2 regions of the Pseudoduganella sp. R-34 genome follow, and region 1 is predicted to be linked to the other one. Evidence: predicted binding sites of a transcription regulator. Region 1 holds the regulator's gene; the other holds the start of a gene.
The links. The regulator FliA, encoded in region 1, starts transcription of late flagellar genes. The targets are predictions, from matches to a motif close to CTAAAGTTTNNNNNNNNNNNGCCGNTA.
Positions count from the first base shown of each region.

Region 2: a site for FliA is predicted at 10,893-10,919, ahead of ACN9MW_RS09830 (flagellar protein FliT). Genes of this name have one in related genera too.

Region 1 covers NZ_CP184572.1:5,413,276-5,428,516, forward strand. The annotation lists gene ACN9MW_RS24845 (EAL domain-containing protein) at 1-1,424, opposite strand, end outside; gene flgF (flagellar basal-body rod protein FlgF) at 1,531-2,274, opposite strand; gene ACN9MW_RS24855 (flagellar hook protein FlgE) at 2,295-3,836, opposite strand; gene ACN9MW_RS24860 (flagellar hook assembly protein FlgD) at 3,861-4,553, opposite strand; gene flgC (flagellar basal body rod protein FlgC) at 4,556-4,960, opposite strand; gene flgB (flagellar basal body rod protein FlgB) at 4,960-5,379, opposite strand; gene flgA (flagellar basal body P-ring formation chaperone FlgA) at 5,508-6,194, shown strand; gene flgM (flagellar biosynthesis anti-sigma factor FlgM) at 6,290-6,613, shown strand; gene ACN9MW_RS24885 (flagella synthesis protein FlgN) at 6,620-7,084, shown strand; gene ACN9MW_RS24890 (hypothetical protein) at 7,161-8,726, shown strand; gene motD (flagellar motor protein MotD) at 8,833-9,594, opposite strand; gene ACN9MW_RS24900 (flagellar motor protein) at 9,596-10,342, opposite strand; gene ACN9MW_RS24905 (RNA polymerase sigma factor FliA) at 10,324-11,055, opposite strand; gene ACN9MW_RS24910 (MinD/ParA family ATP-binding protein) at 11,073-11,873, opposite strand; gene flhF (flagellar biosynthesis protein FlhF) at 11,866-13,209, opposite strand; gene flhA (flagellar biosynthesis protein FlhA) at 13,479-15,241, opposite strand, start outside.
Region 2 covers NZ_CP184572.1:2,127,293-2,142,533, forward strand. The annotation lists gene ACN9MW_RS09765 (GIN domain-containing protein) at 1-759, opposite strand, end outside; gene ACN9MW_RS09770 (hypothetical protein) at 953-1,138, shown strand; gene ACN9MW_RS09775 (hypothetical protein) at 1,142-1,618, shown strand; gene ACN9MW_RS09780 (AAA family ATPase) at 1,628-3,298, shown strand; gene ACN9MW_RS09785 (general secretion pathway protein GspB) at 3,300-4,172, shown strand; gene mobB (molybdopterin-guanine dinucleotide biosynthesis protein B) at 4,169-4,690, shown strand; gene ACN9MW_RS09795 (YjfB family protein) at 4,743-4,943, shown strand; gene ACN9MW_RS09800 (DUF2282 domain-containing protein) at 5,060-5,326, shown strand; gene ACN9MW_RS09805 (DUF692 family multinuclear iron-containing protein) at 5,330-6,943, shown strand; gene ACN9MW_RS09810 (DUF883 family protein) at 6,923-7,210, opposite strand; gene ACN9MW_RS09815 (RNA-binding S4 domain-containing protein) at 7,236-7,466, opposite strand; gene fumC (class II fumarate hydratase) at 7,520-8,917, opposite strand; gene ACN9MW_RS09825 (type IV pilus assembly protein FimV) at 9,043-10,251, shown strand; gene ACN9MW_RS09830 (flagellar protein FliT) at 10,583-10,849, opposite strand; gene ACN9MW_RS09835 (HDOD domain-containing protein) at 11,012-11,827, opposite strand; gene ACN9MW_RS09840 (M13 family metallopeptidase) at 12,060-14,105, shown strand; gene ACN9MW_RS09845 (class I SAM-dependent methyltransferase) at 14,115-14,729, shown strand; gene ACN9MW_RS09850 (CsbD family protein) at 14,810-15,016, shown strand; gene ACN9MW_RS09855 (hypothetical protein) at 15,068-15,241, opposite strand, start outside.

The DNA.
Region 1 (15,241 bases):
ACGCCAATGCGGTAGCTGCGCACGCCCCAGGCGAAATGCAGGTCGACCACGGCCTTGCGCACTTTTTCCGCGACGCGCAAGGCGTCCTCGTGGCTGCACTGGGTCAGCATGATGCCGAATTCGTCGCCGCCCAGGCGGCCGACGATATCGCGTTCGCGCAGCGTGGCTTGCAGGAGCTGGCTGACTTGCTTGATCAATTCGTCGCCGGCTGCGTGGCCGCTGGTGTCGTTGATGATCTTGAAGCGGTCCAGGTCGAGGTATAGTACGGCATGCTCGCCGCCGCTGCCCTGCCGTAAAGCCGCCAGCAGTTCGCGCAGGCGCCGTTCGAATTCGCGCCGGTTAAGGATGTCGGTCAGCTCGTCGTGCGTGGCCTGGTAGCTCAATTGCGCGGCGTGCCGGCGCGCTTCGCTGGCGTCGTGCAGCACGATGACCTGGCCGATGGCAGCGCCGTCCGGCGCGTGGATCGGCGCCACCGAGCGGTCGACTGGCAGCAGCGTGCCGTCGGCCGCCAGCAGGTGCAGCGCTCCGCCCTCGCCTTCCAGCCGGCACACTTGATCCAGCGGGCGGCCGAGCATGTCGGCGCCTGGCATGCCCAGCATCTGTTCGGCATTGCGGTTGCTGTAGCTGACGCGTTGCTCGCGGTCGGTCGTGATGACGGCGTCGGCAATCGAACCCAGGGTCACCTGCACCAGCTCTTTCTCGGCGAAGGCTTCCGCCTCGCTTTGGCGCAGTTGCTGCAGCAGGCGTTCGCGGCGGGCAAAGGAACGGCGCAGGTAGCTGTTGCCGCTCCAGGCCAGCACGGCCGCTGCCAGCAACAGCACGGCCAGCAAGGCCGTCGAGACCTGGCGCGCGGCATCGTTGATGGCGGCGGCAAAGCCGATGGCAAGCGGAGTCAGACGGCGGTCGATTTCCTGGATTTCCAGCAGCACCACCGGTGCTCGGCGTGCAGCCGGCGGCATCCCGTGCACGCGCTCGCCCAGTTCACGCAGGCGCAACAGGTGCTCGTCGCTATGTTCCCAGTAGGTGATGGCGCGCGCCATCAGGTAGATATCCTTGAAATTACGGTACAGCCAGACCATGCCGCGCACGTCTTCTTCGGCATTACGGCCGCCCAGGAAGCCTTCGCGCACCACTTCCCAGTCCATCTGTTCCTGGTCCATCTCGCGCCGCGCGCGCATGTCCGATAGCGGCACGGCCAGTTCGGACTGGAATTGGGCGTAATCCTGTTCGTCAGCGGTAACGAGATAGCGCTGCAGCGAGGCGATGGCGGCCTTCTGCCCTTTGGACCAATGACTTTCGCCGCCGACGTAGGCGCGCAGCGTGGCGGCAATCGACAGGCTGAACACGGCCACCAGGGTGAGCGCTGCCACGGCCAGCACAAACGGCAGGACCACAGTGGCGTAACGTTCCTCGGGACGAGCCATAACCTTGTACTGCTGAGATGAAAGGTCCCATGATGGGGAATCCCGGCGCAGTGCGCAATGGCGCAGGCGTGATTCGTTGCCTCAAAGCAACAACATTAATGCAATATTAATTCAACGCCAAGATTTGCGTGGCCTTGGCAGCATTGTTTTCCGCGTTTTTCAGCAAACTCATTTGCGTTTCGAAAGAACGTGCCAGGGTGATCATATTGACCATGGCGTCGATCGGGTTGACGTTGCTGCCCTCCAGCGTGCCGTCGGCCAGGCGCACGTTCTGGTCGGGATCGGCCGGCAGGCCGCTTTGCTGGCGGAACAGGCCGTCGTCGCCGCGCACCAGGCCTTTGACGTCCGGATTGACCAGCTTGATGCGGCCCAGCACATTCGATGGGCCGGGCTGGGTCTGGGTGGTGTCGATGGCCGACACGGTGCCGTCGGCGGCAATGGCCACCTGGGCGTCGGGCGGAATGGCGATCGGGCCGTTTTCGCCCACCAGCGTGAGCCCGGCCGCCGTTTGCAGCATGCCGTTTTCACTGACCTTCAGGCTGCCGTTGCGGGTATAGGCTTCGGAGCCGTCGGTCGATTGCACGGCAATGAAGCCGTCGCCGCGCAGGGCCACGTCCAGCGCCCGCCCCGTGGTCTGCATCGCGCCGGCGCGGAAATCCGAGCCGACCGTGTTGTCGACCACGAAGGTACGGGTCGGCAAACCTTCCGCCACCACCGGCACGGCACGGAAGGAATCGAGCTGGGCGCGGAAGCCGGTCGTGGTGGCGTTGGCCAGGTTGTTCGACGTGGTGGCCTGCTGCTCCAGGATATGGCGCGCGCCGGTGGCGGCGGTGTAGACAAGGCGGTCCATCGCTTGCTCGCTTTATCCGATTAACGCAGGTTGACCAGGGTTTGCAGCACCGAGTCCTGGGTCTTGATGGTCTGCGCATTGGCCTGGTAGACGCGCTGCGCGGTGATCATGTCGACCAGTTCCTTGGTCAGGTCCACGTTGGACGATTCGACCGAGGAGGAGCGCAACTGGCCCAGGTTGCCCTCGCCCGGCGTGCCGACCTGCGGTGCACCGGAGGCCGAGCTTTCCGCCCACACGTTGTTACCGAGCGGGATCAGGCCGTCCGGGCTGGCGAAGTTGGCCAGCACGAATTGCGCCAGCGGCCGCGACTTGCCATTGCTGTACTGGCCGATGATGGTGCCGCTGGCATCGGTCGAGAAGCGCTGCAGGCTGCCCGAGGAGTAGCCGTTCTGCGTCGATTCCTTCTCGCTGGTCGGCGAGCCGTACTGCGTGGTGCCGACGAAGTTGGTGGTAATCGTCATCGTCAGGTCGGCGCCGTTGTCCGGGAAAATCGGCAGGTCGATCGAGAACGGCAAGGTCTGAGGCGGCGTCAGCAGCGCCATGCGCGCTGCGCTCAACTGGCCGTTGGTGTCGAAAGCCAGGGTGCCGGCCTTGACCGCTGGGACCGTAATTGCCGCCGCCAGTTTCTGGTCAATGATGTCGGGCGTATTGCCCGGGACGGCGCCAACGTCGGTCGGCGGCGTGTACACCGCCGCCAGCCTCGCCAGTTGGGCCGGCGTAGCGCCCGCTGCCGTCGCGGCAGCGGTCATGGCCGCACCGGCAGCAGCGGAATACGCTTGCTGGGCCGCCAGCATGCCGGCGGCATTGCCCGCCGCCGCCGCGGTGTTGTAGGCGGCGCGCGCCGCCAGCGAAGCCGGGTCGGTCAGCACGGCTTGCGCGATCGCCTTGGAGTCGACCTGCACGCCATCGCTACCGGCGTACACATCCCATACGCCGCTGCCCTTGTTCACGTAGAACACCGACATGGTGTGGGCATTGCCCAGGCTGTCGAACACATCCATCACGGTCTGCTTGGTGTAGGTCAGCGGATCGGTGGCGTCGAACGGCACCTTGGTCGGTACCGGCGAGGTGGACGACAGGTTGATCTTGAAGTTCGCTTCGGTGGTCTCGACCGGGGTCAGGTCGGCCGTATCGATCTTGATCGGCACTGGCGCGCCTGCCAGGATCACACCTTGCTGGTTGGCCAGGTAGCCGGTGATGGCATTGCCCTGGGCATTGGTGATGATGCCGTTCTTATCGAGCAGGAACTGGCCGTTGCGCGAATACTGCACTTCGCCGCTGGGCGCCACGGTGCGGAAGAAGCCGCCGCCGTTGATGGAAACGTCCAGCGGGTTGTTGGTGGTCTCGATATTGCCCTGCGTGAATTGTTGCGCGATGCGCGAAATGCTCACGCCGATACCCGGGTTGTTGCCCGCCACGCCGTTCAGCGAGTTGGCATACAGGTCGGCAAACTGCGCCTGCGAACTTTTGAAGCCCACCGTGCTCGCGTTGGCGATATTGTTGCCGATCACGTCGAGCGACTTGCCTGCGGCGTTCAGGCCGCTGAGACCTTGTTGAAACATGGTATTTCCCCTATCAGGTTGGGCTTACAAAACTTGCTTGATATCGTCCATGGTCAGTTGACCGATGGCTGGAACATTGAGCTTGGTGCCGCCGGCGCCGGTGGACACGCTGGCCACGGTGCCGAAGGTCAGCGCCTGCACGCCTTCGGCCGCCTTGCCGCCCAGGGTGCCGCTGACGCTGACGGTGTACATGCCGTCCGCGGCGGTGGTGCCGTCTTCCAGCTTGCCGTCCCAGCCTAGTGGCAGCACGCCGGCATCGACCGCCTGCAGGGTCTGCGTGTGCACCACCTTGCCGGCGGCATTCTTGATGTCGATCTGCAGCGAGTCGACGGCGTTCTTCAGCTCGACACCGAACAGGCCCTTGCCCGACACCAGTTGCAGGTTCTTGCCGGCCGCGAGCACGCCGTGGTTGATCAGGTTGGTCGCCTGCAGCGAAGCCGAATTGGCGTAATCTTTCTTCAATGATTCGATCGTCTCGTTCAGCTTGTTGATGCCGGTGACGGTCTGCAGTTGCGCCAGCTGGCTGGTCACTTGGGCGTTGTCCAGTGGATTCAGCGGATCCTGGTTCTTCAGCTGCGTGATCAGCAGCGTCATGAATTTGTCCTGGTCGGCCGAGACGCTTTTGTCCGAGCCGGTGGTGCCGCGCGTGTTGACTGCGTTGAGCAGGGCTTGCGACGGCGCGCCGCCGCCAGTGACGGGGGTGTTGGTGATGGCCATGGTTACTGTCCGATCGTCAGGGTTTTCAGCAGCATGGTCTTGGCTGCATTCATGGTTTCCACATTGGTCTGGTAGGAGCGCGAGGCCGACAGCATATTGACCATCTCGTCGACCACGTTCACGTTTGGCATCGTCACATAGCCCTTCTCGTCCGCCAGCGGATGCTTGGGGTCGTAGACTTGCTTGAGCGGCGACGGGTCTTCCACCACCTGGCTGACCTTCACGCTGGTGGCGGCGCCATTGGCGGTCGGGGTGGCTTCGAACACGACCTGCTTGGCGCGGTAGGCTTCGCCGCTGGCCGAGGTGGCGCTGTCGGCGTTGGCCAGGTTGGAGGCCACCACGTTCAGGCGCTGCGCCTGGGCGCTCATGGCCGAACCGGAAACATTGAAGATGCTGAACAAGGACATTACTGGCCTCCCTGGATCGCGGCCAGCAGGCCTTTGATCTGCGAATTAATAAAGGTCACGCCGGCTTCGTAGCGCAAGGCATTGTCGGCAAAGTTGTTACGTTCGACATCCATGTCGACGGTATTGCCGTCCACCGCGCCCTGCGCCGGGTGGCGATACAGCAGCGGCGTGCCGTCCGGCAGGGTGCTGCCGTCTTGCGGCGGGCGCGGGAAATGCTTGTTGGCAGTCGTATTCAGCGGCTGCGGCGTGGCCGCCCGCTGCATGGCTTCCTGCAGGTTGGCGGAAAAGTCGATGTCGCGCGCCTTGTAGTTTGGCGTGTCGGCATTGGCGATGTTCGACGCCAGCACGGCCTGGCGCTTCTCGCGCAGGCTGAGGGCGGTTTCGTTGAACAGCAGGTAGTTGTCGAGTTTGCCTAACATGGCACTTCTCCGCTTGATGACAGGTTCGATGATACGGAGCAATGTGCTTGCTTGATCGGAAGAGAAAGGCGGGGTTTTTGCCCCTATTCGCGGCTTGCGGCTGTCGCGCGAGGGCTAAGATGGGCAGCATGAAACAAATCCTCATCATTGCAAGCTTGTTGGCCGCCAGCGTGGTCCAGGCCGCCCCGGCCCGCATGGAGCCGACGGCCCTGCGCCAGGTCGCCGAGCAATTCCTGCAAGTACAGACCGCCGGCCTGCCCGGCAAGGTCACCGTCAACATCGGTGCGGTGGACCCGCGCCTGAACCTGGCGCCCTGCCCTGCGCCGGAAGCCTTCCTGATGCCAGGCGCGCGCGCCTGGGGCAAGACCACCGTGGGCGTGCGTTGTGCGGCGCCTTCGCCGTGGACGGTATATATTCAGTCTCAGGTATCCGTGTTGGGCAGTTACGTGGCCGCAGCCGTGCCGCTGGTGCAGGGCCAGTCCATCGAGGATGGACAGTTGGCGATGATGCAAGGCGAACTGACCGCCCTGCCGCCCGGCATTGCCACCGACAAGGCGCAACTGGTCGGCAAGTCCAGCAGCATGTCGATTTCGGCCGGCACCCCGGTCCGGGTGGACATGGTGAAGGCGAAGCCGGTGATCCTGCAGGGCCAGCTGGTCAAGCTGGTCACCCGCGGCAACGGCTTCTCGGTTTCGGCCGAAGGCAAGGCGGCCGGTTCGGCGGCCGAGGGGCAGGTAGTGGCAGTTCGCACCGGCAATGGCCAGCAAATCAGCGGGATTGCCCGCCTGGGCGGACTGGTCGAAGTAGCTTTTTGAACAAGTTTCACGATGCCAGCTAAAGTTTGGCCGCAGGTTGCCGTAATAGACTCGTATGCCGGGGTAAAGTACTCCAACCAGACGAGGATAATGCTGTGAAGATCAACGATACATTGAAGAACACGCCGGGCTTGCCGAGTTCGCCCGCGACGTCCGGCAACGCGCGCAGCGCGGACAGGACTGCCGCAGCGACTTCCACCGCACCACAGGCAAGTACCGACAATGTGCGCCTGTCCCCGCAAGGACAGGCAATGGCGGCCAGTGGCGCAGCAGCCAGCAATGCCGTGTTCGACACCAAGAAAGTCGAACGCATCAAGATGGCAATTGCTGACGGCCAGTTCCAGGTCAATTCGGAAAAAGTGGCAGACGGTTTGCTGGACACGGTCCGCGACCTGCTGCACGCGCGTAAGCAACGCTAAGGAAGCATGATGGCCGCAGTCTCCCCCAAACACAGCCTGCAGGCTGAGTTAAGCAAGATCACGGAATTGCTGGAAGTCCTGAAACAGGAACAGCAAGACCTGGTAGCGGCCGACATCGACCACCTGACCTCGCTGACCCCGCACAAGTCGGCCCTGGTCAATGAAATGGCCACCCTGGCCACCGCGCGCCACCGCGCCCTGGCCGACGCCGGTTATCCAGCGATGGAACTGGGCATGGAGTCCTGGCTGGAAGCCCAGCATGACGATGCCGCCAATATCCTGTGGCAGCAGTTGCTGGACCAGACTCGGGCGGCAAAGGAACTGAACCGCCTGAACGGCGTACTGATCAACAAGCACCTGGGCCACACCCAGGGCGCGCTGCAGGCCTTGCGCCCGCAGCAGACCACGGTCTACGGCCCGAGCGGCATGACGACCACCGGCACGACGCGCCGCGGCTTCATCGCCGGCTAGGCCTTTGCGCAACCGGCACGGTGCCGGAACTTTCGAAATGTGTGACTTTTTATGCAACCTTCTGCATAATGGGCGCATGCGTACATTTCTCTCAGGAATTATTCTGGCGGCCACGACCGCCCAAGCTGATGCTGCCTCCGTTCACTCCGCCCTTGGCGGGGAACAGTTCGGCTTGCAGCCTGCCGACAATTATCAACTGGCCAATGGCCGCTGCAAGGACTGCGGCCAGAAACAGGCCTTGTGGTATTTCCAGGACGAGCTGATCGCCCTGCCGCCCGCCAGTGCCAAGGATGCGCCGGGCCTGGTCTGGCTCGGTTCGCCGCAACTGGTGCCGCAGGCGCGCTTTGACGGCAAAGCGCTGCATACGGCCGATGGGACCACGCTCAACTTCCGCCTCGCGCCAAAGATCGCCACCAACCGCTCCTATTTCAACGCGAGCTCGGAAGCCTTCTTCCGTCAGCGCGAGGTGCGCGTGCGCGGCCAATGGGATGAGGCCGGGCAGCAGTTCGTGGCGCGCACGATCTGGCCGCGCGACTATGTGATCGATGCCGGCAAGCTGCCGGTGCAGCCGCTGTCCGGCGCCGACGACCTGCAGGGCTTCGTACGGCATGCCGAGGGCGGCGCGCGCGGCGAGTACACGGTGCGCAAGGTGTGGCAGCGCCCCGGCGCCACGCCGGCCGAGCTGTCCGGCAAGCCGGTGCTGGCCATGATGCTGAGCGGCGCCCAGGGCGACGACGACGAAGCTTACGGCGGCCATTTCGCCATCGCCACCGGCCGGCTGGGGCCGCAAGGCGAGTGGTCCGACTGGCTGGTGAATAACTTCTACGGCCTGGATTCGTACAGCGAAAAAGGCATCGTGGCGTCGGCACTGCCGATGGATAACTACCTGATGGACCTGAACAGCGGCCAGCAGTACTACCGGCCGTCGTACATGCTGGTGGCCGTGCTGAAGGATCCGCGCACGGCGCAGGCTTACCAGGCCAACGTGAACCAGGTGTTCCGCGATTTCTATGCCCATCATTTCAGCTACCAGCATGCGGCTGCCAACTGCACGGGGATCAATGTCGACGTGCTGCGCAAGCTGGGCTGGCAATGGCCGCTGCAAGGGCCGACCAATCGCCTGAAAGCCGTTGGCGCCTTTGCGTATATGGCGGCGAAGGAGATGAGCATTGCCAGCGGCAAGAAGGCCTACAGCTATTTCACCGAGGAGCAGACCCGCTTGCACCCGGCGGTGGCATTCGATGTGCTGGGCAAGGATTTGCTGAACGTGCTGGGCGGGCAGGCTGGACGCCAGTTGAGCGGCTTCGAACAGCAGTTGCAGTCGGATGTGGAGGCTGTGATGCTGGTGCGGATTCCGCAGGTGCCTTCCAGCCGGGCGTTTGGTTCGGCGCCGGCGTATTCGATCGATGAATTCATGGCGCGTGCGCCGGAGGATCGCAGCAAATGGCAGGTGGTGCCGACGGAGCCAAGGCCGTTTCCTGAGGAGTTGATGGACGAGCAAGCCAGGAAGAATTTGCAGACGTCGGCCTGGCCGATGGCGGCGCTGGTGTTGCTGGTGGCGGCGATCGGGACTGCGTGGCACTGGCGGCGCAGGCAAAAGCTGCGGCAGCAGGTGCCGCATCCGGAGCGGCTGCGCGCGTAAAACCGGCAAACCGGGGTACGACCCGCAGGGTCGGACCCCAGCCAGCGACCGCCGCGTACTGGGGTCTGACCCTATGGGTCTGACCCCGGTTTACCGGTTTAAGGGTTTAAGGGCTTGGAATTTCAGTAGCAGGATCCGGAATCCCGGACAGGATCGTCACCGCCACCCGCCGATTGCGCGCCCGCGATTCCGGGTTGTCATTCGACGCCACCGGCTGGTTGTCCGCATGCCCCACCGCCGTCATGCGTGAAGCAGCAATCCCCGACTCGATAAACAGCCTGACCACGCTGCCCGCCCGCACCGCAGACAACTCCCAGTTCGACGGAAAGATCGCATTCCTGATCGGGACATTATCGGTATGCCCCTCTACCTGCACATTATGCGGGTCGTCCTTGAGCAGCGTCGCCACAGCCGTCAGCGCCTCGCGCGATTCCTCGGTCAGGCTCGCATCGCCAGCCCTGAACAGCACCGAAGCATTGATTTCCACGCTCACCCCGCGGCTATTCTGGGTCACCCGCACCTTGCCCTCCTTGACGAGGGGCGCCAGGGTGCTGGCCAGGTCCTTGGCCAGGCGCGTCATCTGCTCCTTCTCCTTCTTGATCGCCTCATTGCGCTTGCGCGAAGCCGGATTCGGAATCGGCAGACTCTGGACTTCGGTATTGGTCGGCGGCGCAGCGCCGGCGCCGCCAAACGCATCGCCCAGCGCATCGGAAAACACCTTGTACTTGCCGGTATTGATCGAGGAGACCGCGTACATCACGACAAAGAAGGCAAACAGCAGCGTGATGAAGTCGGCGTAGGAAATCAGCCAGCGCTCATGGTTCTCAGGATCGTCGTCGAACTTGCGGCGTGCGCGGCGGTATTGCATGTCACGGCTCCCGCATCAGGGTCGCGATCCGTTCGTCGATGACGCGCGTGAAATCGCCGGTGGCGATATCGTAGAACACCGACGCCGTCAGCTCCTGCAGGTAGACCTGGCGCGTGACGATGGTCTTCAGCTTGTTGGCAATCGGGTAAAAGAACAGGTTGGCCAGGCCGACGCCGTAAATGGTCGACACGAAGGCCACGGCAATGCCGGAACCGAGCCTGCTCGGGTCGGTCAGGTTTTCCATCACATGGATCAGGCCCAGCACGGCGCCCAGGATGCCGATGGTCGGCGAGTAGCCGGCCGCCGATTCCCAGATGCGCACCGCCTGGCGTTCGGCCGTTTCGAAAGCGGTGATTTCCATGTCCAGCAACTGGCGCATCTTGTCGGGGTTGATGCCGTCGACGATCATGCGCAAGCCCTTGGCGACAAACTTGTCCTTGGCGCCCAGCATGGGGCGCTCCAGCGCCAGCAGCCCGTCGCGGCGGGCCAGCATGCTCCAGTTGTTGATGTCGCGCGCCAACTGGGCGCGATTGTCTGGTGGAGGCTTGAACACCCAGCGCAGCATGGTCAGCCCGCGGCGCAGGGTTGGCCGGGTGGTTTGCAGCATGACGGCGCCGAACGTGCCAATCACAACAATCGCGAAGGCAGCCGGCTGCAGCAAGGAAGTCACCTTGCCGCCTTCCAGCCCCTGGCCGACGATGATGCCGGCCAGCGCCAGCAAGACGCCGGCTACGCTGGACCAGTCCATGCCTGCTCCCTGAGCGAGGCACGCAGGCGCGCCACGGCTTGTGTGTGCAATTGCGATACCCGGGACTCGGACACGCCCATCACCGCGCCGATCTCCTTCAGGTTCAGCTCTTCCTCGTAGTAAAGGCCCATCAGCATTTTCTCACGTGGGGGTAGCGCTTCAATCGCATCGATCACAGCCTGGCGGAAGTCGGTGTCGAGCAGCGCGCGCAGCGGATCGGCATCTTCATCATGGGCATAGCGGTCGAGGAAGCTGTCGTTGCCGTCTTCCTCGTGAAAATCTTCGTAGTACACCAGTTGGTGGCCGCCGCCTTCGGACAGCATTTCCTGGTAATCGGCCAGCGACAATTTGAGCGATTTCGCCACTTCCGACTCGGTCGGCGGGCGGCCCAGGCGCTGCTGCAGCGTGGCCATGGCGTTTTCAATCTTCCGCATGTCCTGCCGCATCGAGCGCGGCATCCAGTCGGAAGAGCGCAATTCATCGAGCATGGCGCCACGGATACGCATCACCGCGTAGGTCTCGAACTGGGCGCCGTGGGTTTCTTCATATCGATTAATAGCGTCAAGCAAGCCGATCATGCCGGCCTGTACCAGGTCATCCACTTCCACACTGGGCGGCAATTTTGCCTTCATATGGTGGGCCAGGCGCTTGACCAACGGCATGTGCGTCGTCAGCAAGGAATCCTTGTCCACCTTCCCTTTGACCGTGTACATAAAGGTTCTAATTCTTTTCAGGCTCTAAAATGGTTGCAGCTCCCCATCGCAAAACGCCCTGCCAGCTGGCGGAAGGCCACTGAAGCCCCGGCCAATGGGAAGGCGTCCACCACCGCACGACCCAGGCGGGCTGCACGCTGCAGGTATTCGTCAGCCGGCACAGAACCCATGGAAACAAGGTTGACTGCCAGGTAACGGCTTGCCGCATGTGCCATATTATCGTAAACCACCCTTGCTTCGGCCTCCGAAGCGCCGGTGACCAGGATGCCGAACGGCCGGCGGCCCAGTTCATGGTTGAGCCGCTTGATCATCATATAAGCATTCTTGATCGAAGTGGCGCTATTCGACACCTGTACCACGATCTCGGAACTGGCCATCAAGGGTACCGGGAAGGCTTCGCCGTCGAACTCGCCGTCCACCAGCACGATGCCGGCCTGGCTGGCCAGCACGCCGAAGGCCTTGGCCAGGCGGCGCCCTTCGTCCGGGCCGCGGCGCGCTTCGCCGCGCGTCATCGACACCACATTGAAGCCTTGCGGTGCAGCATGCAACACCTGGTTCAAGCCGCAGCGCTGGCGCGCCACGTCGAGCAGGCTGGCGCCGTGGTCCAGCCCAAGGCGGGACACCACCCCGTGGGCACTGGCGCAGGCATCGACCAGCAGCACGTCGTTGCCGGCCTGCGACAGCGAGGCGCCCAGGTTAACCAGCATGGCGCCCTTGTCGTCCTGCGGCGTGGCCGACAGGAAGGTGATGATGCGTGGCCGGGGCCCGGCCAGCATCCGGCGCAGGCCTTCGGCCTGGTCGAAGTCAAAATTAGCCAAAGCGTACCTCGCGCAGCATTGGGTCATGGGCGGCACCGGCTACCAGCAGCGGCAGTTCGGCATCGCCGTATTTCGGGGCGGACTGGCCACCGAAAGCGCGCCCTACCAGCGCTGCCGGGTCGGCCAGGTGCAGGTCTTCCGGCACGCGCTGGCCGTTGGACATGTAGAACAGGCGCAGCTTGTGGCGAATCACCACGTCCAGGGCGGAGCCGATCGAGGCAGCTTCGTCGAGCTTGGTGATGATGGCACCGGCCAGGCCGCTGCCCTGGTAGGCGCGGACTACTTCGGACAAGGTTTCCTGGGTCGAAGTAGCGTTCATGCACAGGATGCGCTGCACGTCGGTGCCGACGCCCTGCAGCATGGCGACCTGTTCGGCCACCATCTGGTCACGCTGGCTGACACCAACGGTATCAATCAGTACGGTGTGCTTGTTGCGCAGCTCGTTCAGGGCGATGCGCAGGTCCGCTTCGTCCTTCACCGAGTGCACCATCACGCCCAGGATCTTGCCGTAGATGCGCAGTTGTTCGTGGGCGCCGATACGATAGGCGTCGGTGGTGATCAGGGCCAGCTTTTCCGGGCCGTGGCGCATCACGCAGCGCGCAGCCAGCTTGGCGGTGGTGGTGGTCTTGCCGACGCCGGTCGGGCCGACCAGGGCGAACACGCCGCCCTTTTCCAGCAGCGCGTCTTCGTTGTTCACGGCATTGATGTTGCGCGCGAGGACAGTGCGCATCCATTGCAGCGCTTCGGCGCTGTCGCGGGTGGCCGGCAGCTTGTCGGTCAGGTAGCGCGCCAGGCTGGCGGAGAAGCCGGCTGCCAGCAGTTCGCGCAGCACCACGGTTTTGTGCGGTTCGCGTTGCTGGGTGTTGGCGAAGGCCAGTTCGTTGAGCTGGGTTTCCATCATGCCGCGCATGGCGCGCAGCTCGCTCATCATGCTGGTCATCTCGGCGGCGGCGCTGGCTTTGGCGCTGGCGACGGCTTCGGCGACCAGGGAGGAAATGCGGTCCATGTCCACGGCTGGCGCAGCCGCTACCGGTGCGATCGGGCGGGCCGCTGCACGCGGGGCGGCCGGCGCCGCGCGTGCGGTGGCGCGCACCACTGGCGCTGCCGGCTGGGAGACCAGGGCCGGCGCCAGGTCCAGTTGCGGCGCCGGTGCGGCCATCGGGGAATCCGGGGAGTGCGGGGCCAGCGCGGCGGCATCGTCGCCGCCCAGGGCCAGGATTTCCACCGCGCCGTCGACGGCGCGGTTGGACAGGATCACCGCATCCGGGCCGAGCGCTTCGCGCACCTTGCGCAGCGCTTCACGAGATGTTGGGGCGGTAAATTTTTTAACGTTCATTTCCTGCTACTCCGACAGATTCGCACATGGTCAGATTATTGACGATGCGTGGAGGTAACAATCGGTGGAATAGCTTGGGAAATGCGGCTTAATTCAAAACCCGGTAAACCTGGGTCTGACCCGCAGGGTCAGACCCTGTCTGTTCGACGGCCGACAGGTGTGGGTTCGAAGCTTTTGACTTTTGACGAAGACCAACGGCGCACAACCAACCCCGTTGGCCGCGCCGCAGACAGGGTCTGACCCTGCGGGTCAGACCCTGGTTTACCGGTTTACTGCGCACCCACCAGCGAAGTCACCCGAATCGTCTTCGTCTCCGGAATCTCCGAATGCGACAGCACTTTCAGCTGCGGCAGTGCGCGGCGCAGGAACTTGGACAGCAGCGGACGCAGTGCGCCCGGCACCAGCAGCACCGGCGTCATGCCCAGCGCCTCCTGCTGCTGCGTTGCCGCAGCAGCCTGCTGGGCAATCGTATCGGCCAGCCCCGGCTCAATGCCCGCCGCATCGCCGGCACCACTCGTCATGGCCTGCATCAGCAAGCGCTCGAGGCGATTGTCAAGCGTCATGACCGACAGCTCCCCGCCGGCCGGGAACAACTGCTGCACGATCGCCCGGCCCAGGGCCACACGCACCTGCGCAGTCAGCTCATTCGGATCCTGGGTATGCGGCGTGAACTCGGCCAGCGTCTCGATAATGGTGCGCATGTCGCGGATATGCACGCCCTCTGCCAACAGGTTCTGCAGCACCTTCTGCAGCGCCGACAGCGACAGCATCTTCGGCACCAGGTCCTCCACCAGCTTCGGCGAATCCTTGCCCAGGTGATCCAGCAAGGACTGCACTTCTGCGCGACCAAGCAATTCGGAAGCATGCGATGTGATCAGGTGATTCAGGTGGGTGGCCACGACGGTGCCCGCATCGACCACGGTATAACCCATGCCGGTAGCCTGGTCGCGCAGCGAGGCGTCGATCCAGATGGCCGGCAGGCCGAAAGCCGGATCGGTAGTGACCATGCCCGGCAGCGTGCCGCTTGCCATGCCCGGATTGATCGCCAGGAACTGGCCGTTGAATGCCTCGCCGGTACCGACCTCTACGCCCTTCAGCGTGATACGGTAGGCAGAAGGCTTCAACTCCAGGTTGTCGCGGATGTGCACCGGCGGCGCAAGGAAGCCAACTTCCTGCGCAAATTTCTTGCGAATGCCCTTGATACGCTTCAGCAGTTCGCCCCCCTGGGTCTTGTCGACCAGCGGGATCAGCCGATAGCCCACTTCCAGGCCGAGGGTATCGACCGCCATCACGTCCTGCCAGGTCGCCTCTTCCTGCTCTGGGGCCGCCTGCGCACCGGCCGCGGCGCCGGCCGCACCACCACCGCCAGGGCCGCCGGCCTCCTGGGCGGCAACCGTTTCCGCCTTTTCCTTCGCGCGCTTCTGCAGCATGTAGCCGGAGCCGATCAGGACCGACGCCAGCAGGATGAACACCAGGTTAGGCATGCCGGGAATCAGGCCGAGACCGCCGATGATGCCGCCAGTGATGAACAGCACTTGCGGCTTGGCGAACAACTGGCTGATCACCTGCGTGCCGATGTCGGTCTCGGAGGCGACCCGCGACACCACGATACCGGCTGCAATCGAAATCACCAGCGAAGGAATCTGCGCCACCAGGCCGTCACCGATCGCCAGCAGCACATAATTTTTCAGCGCGTCGGCAAATCCCATATCGTGCTGGATCATGCCCACCAGCAGGCCGCCCACCACGTTGATCACGGTCACCAGGATGCCTGCCACCGCGTCGCCGCGCACGTATTTCGAGGCACCGTCCATGGCGCCGTAGAACTCGGCCTCCTGCGACACTTCATTGCGGCGGCGCTTGGCTTCCGGTTCGCCGATCAGGCCGGCATTCAGGTCGGCGTCAATCGCCATCTGCTTGCCGGGCATTGCGTCCAGGGCGAAACGGGCGCCCACTTCAGCGATACGGCCAGCACCTTTGGTCACCACCACGAAGTTGATGATGGTCAGGATTACGAACACCACGATACCGA
Region 2 (15,241 bases), 3.3 Mb from region 1:
GACCTGCATGCCGCACGCTTCCAGGTCGCCCGAGCCGGAAATCTCGACGCGCAGGTCGCGGCTGCTGCCGCGCAGTTCGACCGAGCCGGGGCCGCTCATCGCTGCGTTCACTTTATTGGCGCGCACGTCGCCTGCTTCCAGGTCGCCGGAGCCGGACAGCACGGCATTCAGGTCGCCGGTAATCGCCGGCGCACTGACGTCGCCAGGGCCGCTCATGACCAGGTTGACGTTGGTGGCCCGCATACGGTGCAGGTGCATGTCGCCGCTGCCGCTGGCCTTGACGGTCAATTCGGTGGCGGTGCCCGAAGCGCTGACGTCGCCCGGGCCGGTGGAGATCAGCTTCAGTTCAGTGCTGTCCACGCGTTCCAGTTCCACGTCGCCGCTGCCGCTGTTGCTCAGGGCTTTCAGGCCCTTGGCGCTGATTTTCACGATCACCGGTTCGCGCTGTTTGCCGAAGCTGAACACCCAGTGGTTGCGGCGCAAGGGCCGGACGTGCAGGGTATCGCCCTGGACCACGGTTTCCAGCTGTTCGACCTGGCGTTTCGGTCCGCTGACTTCCACTGCAGGCTCGCCCTGGGCGTTGATCAGCACCTTGTAGGGGCCGTCCACCTCGATGCGCGAAAAAGCCGTCACCGGGCGGTTCTCCCGGGTCGGCGTGACATCGGCCTTCTTTTCGCTTTCCGGAGGGCTTGCGTGCAAGGCCGTAACGCCCAGCGCGATCAGGGAAGCAGCGGCGCCGTAGGTGATCAGCTTATTCATTTTGATTGTCACTGTTCAGGATTGGTGATGCTGCAACGATAGGCGAATCGGCGCCGCCGCCGGGCCGGAAAAAGACAGACGCGCAAAAACGAGGAGCCAACTGCATTTTTCCGATACTGAAATGCACACGGTACCGGGCAAAAAGTTGTGATTTCGCCTTGAAATGTCATAATGCTCGTCAGGAGAGACACTTATGATCAAGTACTTGGGAACCAAAAAGACCGACCAGGGTGGAACGGTATACATGTTCCTGATCAATGGTTTGCAAAAGGAAGTCCGCGAGGGTTCCCTGAAGCAATACCCTGGCTGCTATGAAGCGTTGCCTCCCTCGGCCAAGGCCAAGATCAGTGCCAACCGCGCCTGGTTCCAGAAGTTGTAACTGATGCGTCGATTGCGCTTCCTCACGGCGGCAGGCGTGCTCGCCGCCAGCCAGGCGACGCAGGCAGCGCCGCCTTCCCACTTCGGCGACGTGCTTGGCAATGGCCTGCTATGCCGCGACCAGACCTCCAACCGTTATTATTTCGACTATCTCAGCCAGTATTTCGGGCGGCCTTACAAGCGCGAGGGCGGGGCCTACTGGTTCCGTACCAATGACGCGATCCTGTGGGGCTTTCCCGTGCTGGAAGTGATGATCAGCGACGAGAGCTTCCCCTACAGCTTTGTCGGCGCCGTGACCGACACGACGCCGGAGGAGCTTGAAAAGGCCATACTTCGCCAGGACGGGCAGGCCTATGCGAAAATCGACACTTCGCGCTACCCGGTGCGGGAGTCCAAGCCGGGCAGCCGCATCGTCTATTTCAACACGCGCTCCAAGATATACTGCGCCAAATTCAAGCAACTGCCGCCCGCGCTGCGCTAAGCGCCCACCATGTACACGCAATACTTCAACCTCAGACAGCAGCCGTTCTCGATTGCCCCCGACCCGCGATACCTGTTCATGAGCGAACGGCACCGCGAGGCGCTGGCGCACCTTCTGTATGGCGTGGGCAGCGGCGGCGGCTTCGTGCTGCTGACCGGCGAGATCGGCGCCGGCAAGACCACGGTGTGCCGCTGCTTCATCGAACAGATTCCGGCCGACTGCCGCCTGGCCTATATCTTCAATCCCAAGCTGACGGTGGAGGAACTGCTGCAGTCGGTGTGCGATGAATTCGGCGTGGCGCCGGAAGGGGCGAGCGTCAAGTCCTATGTGGATGCGGTCAACAGCTACCTGCTGGAGTCGCATGCGGCGGGCCTGAATAATGTGCTGGTGATCGACGAGGCGCAAAACCTGTCGGCCGACGTTCTGGAGCAGCTGCGCCTCCTGACCAACCTGGAAACGAGCGAGCGCAAGCTGCTGCAGATTATCCTGATCGGCCAGCCGGAACTGCGCCAGATGCTGGCGCGCCCAGAGCTCGAGCAACTGGCGCAGCGCGTGATCGCGCGCTATCACCTGGGGCCATTGTCCGAGGCGGAAGTAGGCAGCTATATCCGGCACCGGCTGGCAGTAGCTGGCGCTGGCGCGGTGGAGCTGTTCCCGCGTGGCCTGCTGCGGCGCATCCACCAATTAAGCAAGGGCGTGCCGCGCCGGATCAACCTGTTGTGCGACCGGGCTTTGCTTGGCGCCTACGTTGAAAATCGCGCGCAGGTCAATGCCGTCATCCTGCGCCGCGCGGCGCAGGAAGTGTTTGCAGGCGAGAGCGCTCCAGTCGGGGCGCGGGCGTGGCGCGTGGCTGCAGCCGGAGTCTTGGCGGGGGCTGCGCTGACAGCCGCCGCGGCCTGGCAGCTGATGCCGTCGGTGCGCTCGCCGTCCGCTACGGGGGCCGCCGCCGCGCCGCGTGCACCCGCTGCCGCGCAGGCTGCTGCCCGTGCCTCTCAGGCGGCTGGCCGCGTGACGCAGGTCTCCGCCGCAAGTTCCGCTTCGGCCGCTGCCACGGCGCCGCAAGGGGCTGCATCGCCAGCGACCCTCGTCGCGCCAAGCTGGCTGACGATGGATGCCGCCCTGGGACAACTGGCGGCGAAGTGGGAAGTGGCATTGTCGGAAGGCGAAGGCTGCGCCGAAGCTTCCCGGCACAACCTGCGCTGCATGCAAGGCAAGGGCGGCCTCGAAGAAATCCGCAATCTCGACCGCCCCGCCATCATCAAACTGCGCGACGGCGATTCGCTGCCGCGCAATGTCCTGCTGACGGCCATCGACGGCAAGAGCGCCACGCTGGTTGGAGCGCGCGGCAGCGAAACGGTCTCGCTCGACGCCCTGGACGCCCGCTTCGACGGCACCTTCACCACCTTCTGGCGCGCGCCGCGCTCCTGGCGCGAGGAAGTCAGCGAAGGCGATAAAGGCCCGGACGTCGACTGGCTGGCCCGCCGCCTGGCACAAATAAACGGGGTCAAGAAACCGCGCGAGAACCTGCCACTAGCCGGCGAAACTTTGCGATACTTGCGCGAGTTCCAGCTTGCCCAGGGTTTGAAGGCCGACGGTGTGGCGGGACCGCGAACTTTCATCCGCCTGTCGCAGCCGGGCCGGGAGACCGAGCCGCACCTGTTGGCCAAGGCGGGTAATTAACATGTCCTATATTCTCGAAGCACTCAAAAAAGCGCAGGCCGAACGCCAGATCGGCAGCACCCCGACCATCCACGCACCCACGCTGGCCAGCGTGCCGGCCGGGCAGGGGGCGCGCAGCAGGCGTACGCCGGTGATCGTGGCCATGGCCCTGATGGCAGCCGCCATCGCCGGCCTCGCGACGATGCTGGTGCGCCAGCAGCCGGCCGCGAGCCAGCAGCCCGCCGCAAGCGCGCCGGCTGCCGCCGCTCCGGCCGCGGGTCCAGCGGCCGCCAACGGCAGCGCCACGCCTGTGGCCACGGCTTCCGGCCCGGGCGGCAACGCCTACAGTGCACCGGCAGCTCCTGCAGTCACCGTTGCCGGCGCCACCCCGGCAGCGCCGGCCGCAGCGGTCACCGCAAGCCAGGCGCCAGCACGCCCAGGAGAAGCGCCTCCTGCACAGCAAGCTCCCGGCCAGCCAGCGGCCAACCAGCGTGCTGCCGACGCCCACGTCGCCGCTGCGCCACCCCCCGCCCACGCCGCGGAGGCGCCCCGGTTGCCCGCCCAGAAGCAAGCCGGAAACGCGGCCCGCGGTGCAGACGTGACGCAGGCGGTCCCGGTCGCAGCGCAACCGCAGGCTGCAGTCCCGGCGCCAGCGCCGGCAGAAGAACAGGTGCAATCCCTGCGCGAGCTCCCTGAACCAATCCAGCGCGCCATCCCCCAGATCACCCTTGGTGGCTACATGTATTCGAAAAATCCCGCCGATCGCCTGCTCCTGATCGACAAAGTGCTGCGCAGGGAGGGCGAGGAAGTGGCCCCCGGCCTGATCCTGGACAAACTCCAGCCCAAGCAAGCCATCTTCAGCTTCCGCGGCTACCGCTACCGGGTACCGCTATGAGCAGCAAGCAGAACGTCGTCGGCGTCACCGGCCCCTCGGGCAGCGGCAAGACCACCCTGATCGAGTACCTGGTCACCGAGCTGGCCGCGCGCGGCTGGAAAGTCAACGTCATCAAGCATAGCCACCATGACTTTGAGCTCGAGCCGCCAAGGAAAGACAGCGCCCGTTTCCGCCATGCCGGCGCCGCCGAGGTGATGATCGCCTCGCCTTATCGTTTCGCCATCATCCATGAACTGCGTGGAGCCGAAGAACCCGGCGCCGACGAGCAACTGGCCCGCCTGCAGCCCGCCGACCTGACCCTGGTGGAAGGCTTCCATGCATGGCAAATCGACAAGCTGGAAGTTTACCGCGCCGTCGCCGGCCAGCCGCCGCGTTACCTCGACGACCATACGATTGTCGCCGTCGCCTCCGACCAGCCCGCCCCGGAAGGCCTGCCGCCCCGCCTGCAATGGCTCGACCTGAACCGTCCCGACACCGTTTTGGCCTGGTTAATCAAAAAAATCCCGCGCCAGACCTAAAGTTCGCCAAATCCCATCCGTAAATCTGGATAGATATCAGTGGGAGGTTTAAATGGATGCGATGAGCATTGCAAAGCTGGCAACAACAATGGCCGATACGAGCAATCGTACCGAGGTTGGTTACGCCGTGTTAAAAAGAGCAATGGACGTGCAAGCCTCCAGCGCCCAGGCCCTGATCGAAGCGATTCCGCCAGCGACGCCTGCCGCCAACCTGCCATCCCACCTCGGCCAGAACATCAACACGACCGCCTGAACGCCGGTCGCCAGACCTCGCGCAGGCCGCAACGAACCCGCCGCACCGGCACCGGTGCCAGCGGGTTTTTTTTATGGTCTAATCGCAGACCTGCAAACCTACAGAGGAGACCCCGCATGAAAAACCGTCAAGCCCTGATCGCCGCCGCCCTGGCCACCGTCTGCGCCGCTACCGGCACCGTTGCTTCCGCCGCCCAGGACAAGCCAGCAGCGGAAAAAGAAAAGTGCTACGGCATCGCCAAGGCTGGCCAGAACGACTGCGCCACCGGCACCCATGGCTGCTCCAACCAGGCCAAGACCGACAATATGGCAGGCGAATGGAAATTCGTCGCCAAAGGCACCTGCGAAAAAGCCGGCGGCAAGACCGCTGCGCCAGCTAAATAATCAATGACGCAACACGCGGTGGCGCGGGGAGCAGGCATTGGATTGCGGGCGCCGCACTACCGCCAGTTCCTCGAGCAGCGGCCACGCGCCGCCTGGCTTGAAGTCCACACTGAAAACTACCTCGACCAGGCCGGCGGCGACTTCCACGTATTGCAGGAACTGAGGCGCGACTACGCGATCAGCCTGCACGGCGTAGGCCTGGGCCTCGGTTCGGCACGCGGTTTCAGTGCCGGCCACCTGGAGCGTGTCGTGAGCCTCGCCCAGCGCATTGAACCGGCGCTGGTCTCCGAACACCTGTGCTGGGGCGCCGTTGTCGACCGCCACCTTAACGACCTGCTGCCGCTGGCGCTGAACCACGCCGCGCTCGACATGATGGCCGAGCGGGTAGGACGCATGCAGGACGCCCTTGGGCGCGCCATCCTGCTCGAAAACGTTTCCAGCTTCGTGCGCTTCGCCGACGACGCAATGAGCGAAGCAGAATTCCTCGCCGCGCTCGCGCGCCGCACCGGTTGCGGACTGCTGCTGGACGTGAACAACCTCTACGTCAACCAGTTGAACCACGGCGAAGACGCCATGGCGGCGCTGCAAGCGATCGCCCCCGGCACAGTCGGGGAAATCCACCTCGCCGGACACCTCGTCACACCCGATGCCGTGGTTGACCATCACGGCGCCGTCGTCGCCGATTCGGTCTGGCGCCTGTACGAAGCAGCATTAAGCCGCTTCGGCGCCGTCCCCACGCTGATCGAATGGGACACCGATATCCCGCCCCTGGAAGTCCTGCTTGGCGAGGCCGCCAAAGCAGCTGCGATTGCCGAACACTTCCCGCCTCCTGAGAAAGTCGGCTGGCGCACCGGGAGCCGGAGCGGGCAATGCCTGCCGGTCGGCTGCGATGCATTGGCCGCGCAGCAGCAAGCATTTTCCGACGCCTTGTTCTCGCCTGCTGCCGAGGCCACGCTACAGCTCAGGCACGGCGAACGCTTCGGCCTGTACCGAGGCAACCTGGCTTCGACCTGGACCAGGGCCCTGGCCGCCGCTTATCCTGTGATTGCGCAACTGGTGGGCGCAGAATTCTTCGCCGCCCTGGCGCGCGAATACGGCCGCGCCCACCCTTCCGACAGTGGAGACCTGAACCGCTTCGGCGCACACTTCGAGCCCTTCCTGCGCAGCTTCGAGCACGTCAAGGATTTGCCCTACCTTCCAGACATGGCGCGCCTGGAATGGCAGCTGCACCGCATCCATTACGCGCGGCACGAGCCCGCGCTGCAGGCGAAGGACATCAACCCGCAAACGGTGGAGGGTCAAAGCTTCCCCTGGCAGCCTACCGCCAAGCTATTTGAATCGGAATGGGCAGTCGTGCCCCTCTGGCTGGCCCATCAGGGCATGCCATTCCCACGGAAGATGGACGAGCCAAGCCGCGCGCTGCTCAGCCGCCCCGAATGGACAGCCCAGGTCACGCTGCTGCAAGTGCCGCAATACGCAGCGCTGCAGGCGTTAAAAGAAGGGAAGGCATTCGGCGCCGCGCTGGACGCCGCCTTTGCGCTGGATGAGAACTTCGACGTTGCCGCCAGCCTTCAGCAATGGCTGCGCCAGCAAATCCTAGTGAAACGCCCGCATTAACTTGTCTTCGCCGGACGAATCCCGGTAAAGCAGGTTGGCGCGGTGGGTGGTTTCGATCATGCGCAGGAGCTGCGCATCTTCACACCGTTCCAGTTCCTCGTTCGCTGCCTGCAAAGCCTGGGACAGTTTGGCGCGCGCCGACTGGTACAGCACGCTGGTGTAATGATCGGTATTCTTGAGCAGCTCTTCGGCATTCTCGATGACCTGCCGCAGGTCGCCGATCAGTTGTTCCTGGGACTGCGCTTGCTTCTCGTCGGGACCATCCATGGAGCTAACCCTCCGCGCGGATCAATCAGGCCGCACTGCCCTCGGCATGAACGTCGATCTGCACGTCGCCCAGGCGCACCTTCTGGCCCGCCCGGATCTTCGCCGTCTTGCGCAACTCCTGTTTGCCGTCGACCTTGACGTCGCCGCTAGCCACGATCTGCTTGCCGGCGCCGCCGCTGTCGCACAGGCCGACCACTTTCAGGAGCTGGTTCAGCTCGATGTACTCGCCTGTCAATTCGAAATCTACTTTCTGCATTTTAATCCTCTTTCTGTTGGGTTGGCGCGGAGGTGTTGTATTCCCACCTGGCATTAACCCTTGCCGCCTGGCTTGGTCATCTCCAGTGGAACAATCCACTCGTTGAACTGGCTTTCGTTCACAAAACCAAGGGCCAGTGCGGCTTCTTTCAAGGTCGTGCCCTCGTGCTGCGCCTTCTTCGCGATTTGCGCGGCGCGATCATAACCGATATGCGGGGCCAGGGCGGTGACCAGCATCAGCGACCGTTCCATCAATTCTTCGATGCGCCCCAGGTTCGGCTCGATGCCATGGGCGCAATGCTCGTCGAAGCTGCGCATGCCATCGGCCAGCAGGCGGGCGCTTTGCAGGAAGTTGTGGGCGATCAGCGGCTTGAAGACATTCAGTTCGAAATTGCCGGACGAGCCGCCAACGGTAATGGCCACGTCGTTGCCAAACACCTGGCAGCACAGCATGGTCAGTGCTTCGCTTTGGGTCGGGTTGACCTTGCCCGGCATGATCGAGCTGCCCGGTTCATTCTCGGGAATACGGATTTCACCGAGGCCGGAGCGCGGGCCGGAAGCCATCCAGCGCACGTCATTGGCCAGCTTCATGAGTGCCGTGGCGAGGGTTTTCAGCGCGCCGTGAGCCGATACCAGGGCGTCATGCCCGGCCAGTGCGGCGAACTTGTTGTCGGCGGTGCGGAAGGGGAGTTTCAGGCGGCTCGCCAGTTCGGCTGCGATACGGCTCGCGTACTCGGGGTGCGAATTCAGTCCCGTGCCCACCGCGGTGCCGCCGGCTGCCAGTTCCAGCACGGCGGGCAGGGTGGCTTCGATGGCTTTCTCCGCATAGTCCAGTTGGGCGACGTAGCCGGAAAACTCTTGGCCAAGGGTGAGCGGCGTCGCATCCTGCAGGTGCGTGCGGCCGATCTTGACGATGCCGTCGAACGCCTGCGCCTTCGCCTGCAACGTGGCGCGCAGCTGGCGCAGGGCTGGCAGCACATTGTTCGCGACTGCCTGTGCCGCCGCCACATGCATCGCGGTGGGGAAAATGTCGTTCGACGACTGGCCTTTGTTGACGTCATCGTTCGGGTGCAGCTTGCGCCCTTCGCCGCGCTCGCCTCCCATCAGCTCGGAGCCGCGGTTGGCCAGCACCTCGTTCATATTCATATTGGACTGGGTGCCCGAGCCGGTTTGCCACACGGCCAGCGGGAACTCGCCCGGGTGCTTCCCATCCAGGACTTCATCGGCGGCCTCCATGATGGCCTTGGCTTTGACGCTATCGAGCACCCCGAGGTCGACGTTCACCTTGGCCGCCGCGCGCTTCACGCTGGCGAGGGCGGCGATCAGTTCGGCCGGCATGCGTTCGCTGGAAATGCGGAAGTGCTCGAGCGAGCGCTGGGTCTGCGCACCCCACAACTGGCTGGCTGGAACTTCAATCGGGCCAAAGCTGTCGCGCTCGGTTCTGCTGTTCATGTACGGCTCCCTCGTTGGAAAGTGATGACTGGATTCTAACGCCAATGCTGCTTACTCTGCCGAGGCCTACAAAATCGGGATATTCTGCCGTTAATGAGTACATTGAAGTAATAGGCCTGTCCTCCATGTTAAGCAAACGATTGATCATTCGCGCCTTTGCGCTGCCGGTCTGCGCTGCTGCCCTGTGCGGTTCGCTGCGGGCGGCCGAGCTGGGCGAAATAAAGGTCAATTCCCACATTGGCCAGCAGCTTTCGGCGGACATCGAATTGGTCGACCTGACTGCGGCCGACTTGGCCGACATCCAGGCTCGGCTCGCCAATCCGGACGTGTTCAAGGGCGCCAATGTGGCCATGCCGCCTGCGCTGGGCGGCCTGTATATCTCGATTGCCAAGCGCGACAACAAGCGCTTCCTGCACCTGACCACGCTGCAGCCAGTGAATGCCGAGGCCTTGCATCTTTTCCTGGAGTTGAATAGTGGAGGGCGGCAGATCATCCGAGCCGCTTCGCTCTGGCTGACGCCGGAACCTTCGGGCCAGCGCGCTGCGGCTGTGGCCGCGATGCCGGCGGCGGAGCCGCTGCCTATGGCCGTTGCAGCAAGCAAGCCGGCCGCAGCCCCTCCCACATCGGGAGACAACGGCGAGGCGGGATTGAATGAAGCCGCCCAGCGTGCCTTTGCCCACCGCCAGCAGGTCGCCTTGGCGAAGGCACAGGAGCGAAGTGCCAACCCTGCGCCGCAAGCTGCACTGGTCACCGGCCCGAAGGCGGGGCCAGGCCCTGGGTCCGGGACGACGGCGCCTGTCCGCCAGCCAACCTCCAAACCGGCACAGCTGCCCACAGCCGTTCCCGCTGCGCCGGCGGCTTCCGCGCCCGCACAGTCTTGCGCCCCTGCGCAGCAGGTGGAAGCCCAGCTCCGTCAATGTGAAGCCATGACAAGCAAGCTGGCCGATATCGAAGGCAAGGTGCATCGCCTGCAAACCGCCATGGTGGCGCCTGCTGCCGCTGCGCCTGCGCGAACAGTCGAGTTGAAACCCGAAGCCGCGCCTGCCAAGCCAGCCGTTGCCCCGAACAAGCCAGGCGCGACGCCAGCCAAGCCGGGCGCCACTCCTGTCAAGCCCGGCGTTGCAGCAGATCTCGCGGCCAACCCGCGCAGCCGGCTGGCCATGATCGCCGGTGGTGTGCTGGCGGGGTTGGCGGCGCTCGGCGGCCTGATCTACTTCCTGCGCAAGCGCCAGGCGAAAGGCCCGCTGAAGATCTGGCAATCCTTCCGCAAGAAAGGGGGCGCGGAGGATGACGTGCCAACGCTGGAGGACGCAGTGGAGGTTGCTGCACACTAGTAACTACCGTTGCATTCCAGTGCTGGACAAGATTTTTTTACCTGCGTTATACTGGGCTCACACGGACCGGGTTCTGCCGCAGTCACCACCGATAGCGTGACGCGAACCGCAGAGCGACGTTGAAGAAACGACCCCGTCTGGAAGCAGTTCATAGCCGACTGAGGCGATATGAACGCCGGGTGCAACCGGCGCTGAGGCGACGCCAGGAGATACCTGGTGCTCGCCCCTCCGAATTCCAGGGCGCCCCAAGTGGGCGCCTTTTGTTTTAAAGGGTACGTCCCTTTAAAACAAAAAAGCGCCCGGAGGCGCTTTTATTGAGGGGCAGGCCGACTTAGCCGTTCAGGCGACTCTGCCAAGGATCGGTCACTTCGCGGATGGTGCGGTCGTTGGCCATGATCTGCTTCAGCAGTTCGATCTTGCGCTTGCGGGCGTCACCCTGCAGGGGAGCGGCACCGCCCATCAGGGCTACCGAAGCCGCAGCGCACTGGTTTTCCATGCTGTCGAGCGAATCCCAGTCGCTGGCTTGCGCGGCGCCCACCATCTGGCTGGTCAAACCGGCAATTTTTTCGTAGGTAGCGAGAATTTGGGTCGAGGACATTTTGAGCCTTGGATTCTGTGCGCGGAGTACCGCATGTCAGGATTAACGTCAGGCTCGGAAGGAACTTTAGGGTCTTTCTGAAAAATATTTGAGAAAATTCCAAAAAAATGCCGTTGCGCCCCCATCCCAAGGGTCACAACGGCAGACATCAAGCGAAATCGATTAGCTGATCAACTCATCCAGGCCGGCGCTCAGCTCGTCCAGCGATGGCATCTGGTCAATCAGCGCGTTCTCTTCCAGGCCCAGGCTTTCGGCAACTTCGGTCGGGTAGCAGGCCGCGATTGCGTCCGGGGACAGTTTGTTCTCGTCGACGCGGGCACGCCAGGCCGCCAGGTGAATCACTGCAGCCAGTTCGTTCTCGCCGGGATTAGGGATGGCGGCAATGGTCTCGCCAAAGGTTGGCGGGAATTTCCAGCGGTTGGCCAGTTCGGCGCCCACGTCGGCATAGGTGTAGCCCAGCGCGTTCTTTTCAATTTCCAGGCGGCGCTCGTCCAGCGGGCTTGCCACTTTGTCGAGTGCCTGCGCTTGCTCGGACATGCCGGCATGGATTACCAGCTGGCCGATCGCATGCATCATGCCAATGGTGAAGGCGAGGTCGGTGTTTTGCTTGCAAGCCTTGGCGATGAACTTGGCGCCCACGGCGGTGCGCAGGCTGTAGCGCCAGAACTGGCGCAAATCCATGCCGGGAACGGTCTTGAAGCCGCTCACCAGGCCGGAGCTGATCACCAGCGTGCGCACGGTGACAAAGCCCAGCATCAGGATGGCATCTTCAACGGTGCCAATCGAACGCGACACATGGTAGTAGGCGGAATTCGCCAGGCGCAGCAGCTTGGCGCTCAGCACGGGGTCGGCCGACAGCTTCTTTGCAATTTCCTCGGTGGAGACGCTGGCCTTGTCGAAGCTGCTGATCAATTCGTCAACAACCTTCGGGGCGGTTGGCAACGCGGTTGGATTCTGGAACAGTGCTTCGAGCTTCATGAAAAATCTCCTCTAAATTCGGCGTTGCTGTGGGTGAAACTATATAGCGATTCCAGAGGGGAGTGCAGCAAGTTTTTAACATTCGTTGGCCGCGCTGCACAGCATTCCCAGCTTTCTGCATTTGATCCCCGAAATTTGCAGTCTGTCGCAACGGGGCGATGTCACGCTTGCGTTGCAGTTAGAGTGCAGCCTGGCTCATTCCGCCACTTATAACTAGATAGGGATACAAAAAATGCAAGCATCCAACCGCGTTACGCCGCTCAAGCTGGCCCTTACCCTGGCCTTCTGTGGAGCCACCTTTGGATTGGCCCCGGCGATTGCCCAACAGGCAGCCCCGGCCGCGCAAACGCAAGACGCCGTCCCGCTGCCGGGCGACGATTTCTTTGGCCATGTGAACGCCGAATGGCTGGCCAAGACCCAGATCCCGGCCGACAAAGGCAGCTGGGGCGCCGGTTCGGCGCTGGGCGATGCGACCAACGAGCGCATCGTCAAGCTGATCGACGAAACCGCCGCCAAATCGCCAACCGGCGACACCCGCCGCGTGACGGACTTCTACCGCAGCTTCATGGACGAAGCGGCAATTGAAGCGCATGGCCTGAAATCGCTCAAGCCGGAACTGGAAAAGATCGACGCCATCAAGGACAAGGCCGCGCTGGTTCGCGCCCTGGCTACCTCCATCCGCGCCGACGTGGATCCGCTGAACTCCACTAATTTCTACACCGAGAACCTGTTCGGCATCTGGATCGCACAGGGCCTGACCGACCCGAAGCACTACACTCCATACATCCTGCAGGGCGGCCTGGGCATGCCGGACCGTGCCTACTACCTGGACGACAACCAGCGCATGCACCAGCTGCGCACCGCCTACCAGGCCCACATCGCCGCCATGCTGAAGCTGGCCGGCTATAGCGAGCCGGAAACCCGTGCCGCGCGCGTGTATGAGCTGGAGCGCAAGCTGGCCCAGGCCCACGGCAGCCGCGAGGATTCGGCCGACATCCAGAAAGCCAACAACACCTGGACCATGCGCGACTTCGCCGCCAAGGCGCCAGGCATGGACTGGCGCGCCTTCTTCCGCGCCGCCGGCCTGGGCAAGCAGAACAAGTTCATTGTCTATCACCCGACCGCAATTACCGGTAGCGCCGCCCTCGTGAACGAGATGCCGCTGCAAGCCTGGAAGGACTTCCTGGCCTTCCACACCGTGAACCACTTCGGCGGCTTCCTGCCGAAAGCCTTCGTCGACCAGCGCTTTGAATTCTACGGCCGCACCATGAACGGCACGCCGCAACTGTCGCCGCGCTGGAAACGCGGCCTGAGCGCAGTCAATAACGCGGTGCCGGATGCCGCCGGCAAGATGTACGTCGAACGCTACTTCCCGGCTGAAGCCAAGGCGCGCCTGCAAACCATGGTGGCCAATATCGTCGACTCCTTCCGCAAGCGCGTCGATGCGCTGGACTGGATGGCGCCTGCCACCAAGAAGGAAGCACAGGAAAAACTGCGCACCCTGTACGTTGGCGTGGGCTATCCGGACAAATGGACTTCCTACGAAGGCCTGGAAATCAAGGCTGACGACGCCATGGGCAATGCCCTGCGCGCCGAGCAGTTCCACTACAAGCAGCAGCTGGCGAAACTGGGCAAGAAGGTTGACCCAACCGAATGGTGCATGCCGCCGCACGTGGTGAACGCCGTGAACATGCCGATGCAGAATGCGCTGAACTTCCCCGCCGCCATCCTGCAGCCGCCATTCTTCGACATGAAGGCCAGCGATGCGCTGAACTATGGCGCGATCGGCGCCGTGATCGGCCATGAGATCAGCCACAGCTTCGACGACCAGGGCGCCCAGTTCGACTCCAAGGGCCGCCTGCGCGACTGGTGGACCAAGGAAGACGGCGAGCACTTCAAGCAGGCAGCCGCCAAGCTGGTGGCACAGTACGACGCCTATGAAGCCTTCCCGGACCTGAAGTTGAACGGCACCCTGACCCTGAGCGAAAACCTGGCCGACCTGGCGGGCCTGGCTGCAGCCCTGGACGCCTACCACGTTTCGCTGGGCGGCAAAGCCACCCCGGCGCAGGACCGTGACTTCTTCAACGGCTACGCCGCAAGCTGGGCCAACAAGGCCCGCGACGCCTCGCTGCGCAACCAGGTCATGACCGACGGCCACTCGCCGGCCAAGTGGCGCACCTACACCGTGCGCAACCTGGACGCCTGGTACCAGGCCTACGACGTGAAGCCTGGCCAGAAGCTGTACCTGGCGCCTGAACAGCGCGTGCGCGTCTGGTAAAGTAGGAGGATGGACGACATCGAGCAGATCACCCGCCGCACGCTGGAACACTACGAGCGCAACGCGCAAGCCTTCCTCGAAGGCACGCGCGACCACGACGTAAGCCAGAACATTGCGGCGCTGCTCGATGCGATTGAAGGAACGCCTCCGTTCCGCATCCTCGACCTGGGTTGCGGCCCTGGACGCGACCTGCGCACCTTCAAGGCGCTTGGACATGAGCCGGTCGGCCTCGACGGCTCAGCCCATTTCGTGGAAATGGCGCAGAACTGGAGCGGATGCACAGTCCTGCACCAGGATTTCGTCGCGCTGGACCTGCCGCCCGTGTCGTTTGACGGCATCTTTGCCAACGCCACCCTGTTCCACGTTCCCAGTGCCGTGCTGCCCGATGTGCTGAAGCGCCTGCATGCAGCGCTGAAACCGCGCGGCGTGCTGTTCAGCTCCAACCCTCGCGGTCACAATGAGGAAGGATGGAACGGTCCTCGTTATGGCTGTTACTACGATTTCGAGACCTGGTCTGAAGTCGTCACCGCAGCCGGCTTCGAGCCCATCACCCACTATTACCGCCCGGCAGGCTTGCCGCGCGAACAGCAGCCATGGCTGGCTTCAGTCTGGCGTAAAGCCTAGTTCTGTTAGCTTGCGTACAGTGGGTCTCGATGCCGATTCGTATCATTTGCTCGTCTCACTTTTTTAATGAGGAGCGCATCATGAACAAGGACCAAGTGAAGGGCAAAGCCAAGGAAATCGGCGGCAAGATCCAGGAAGAAACCGGCGAACTGGTCGGCAGCTCGAAACAACAGGTGAAGGGCGTCGCCAAGCAGGTTGAAGGCAAGCTGCAGAAACAGCGCGGCGACCTGCGTGAAGCCATCGACGATGCCACGGACGAGCTGATCGACCGCGGCAACCGTCAATAAGTGAACACACGGCAAGGCCGGCCCTCCCGGAGCCCGGCCTTGCTGTGCTAATCAGCTACAGGTAGGGCAGGGCTTGGCGAGCGCGAATGCGGCGTGGTCGTGGGCGTCATAGGTATAAATCTGCCCGTAGCCGTTGACTGCCCAAGCCTGGACCGACAGCGCTTCCGAAAATGCCGCGTTGTCGCATTCGCCCAGGATGTCCGACACCGTGACGTCTTTCCCGTA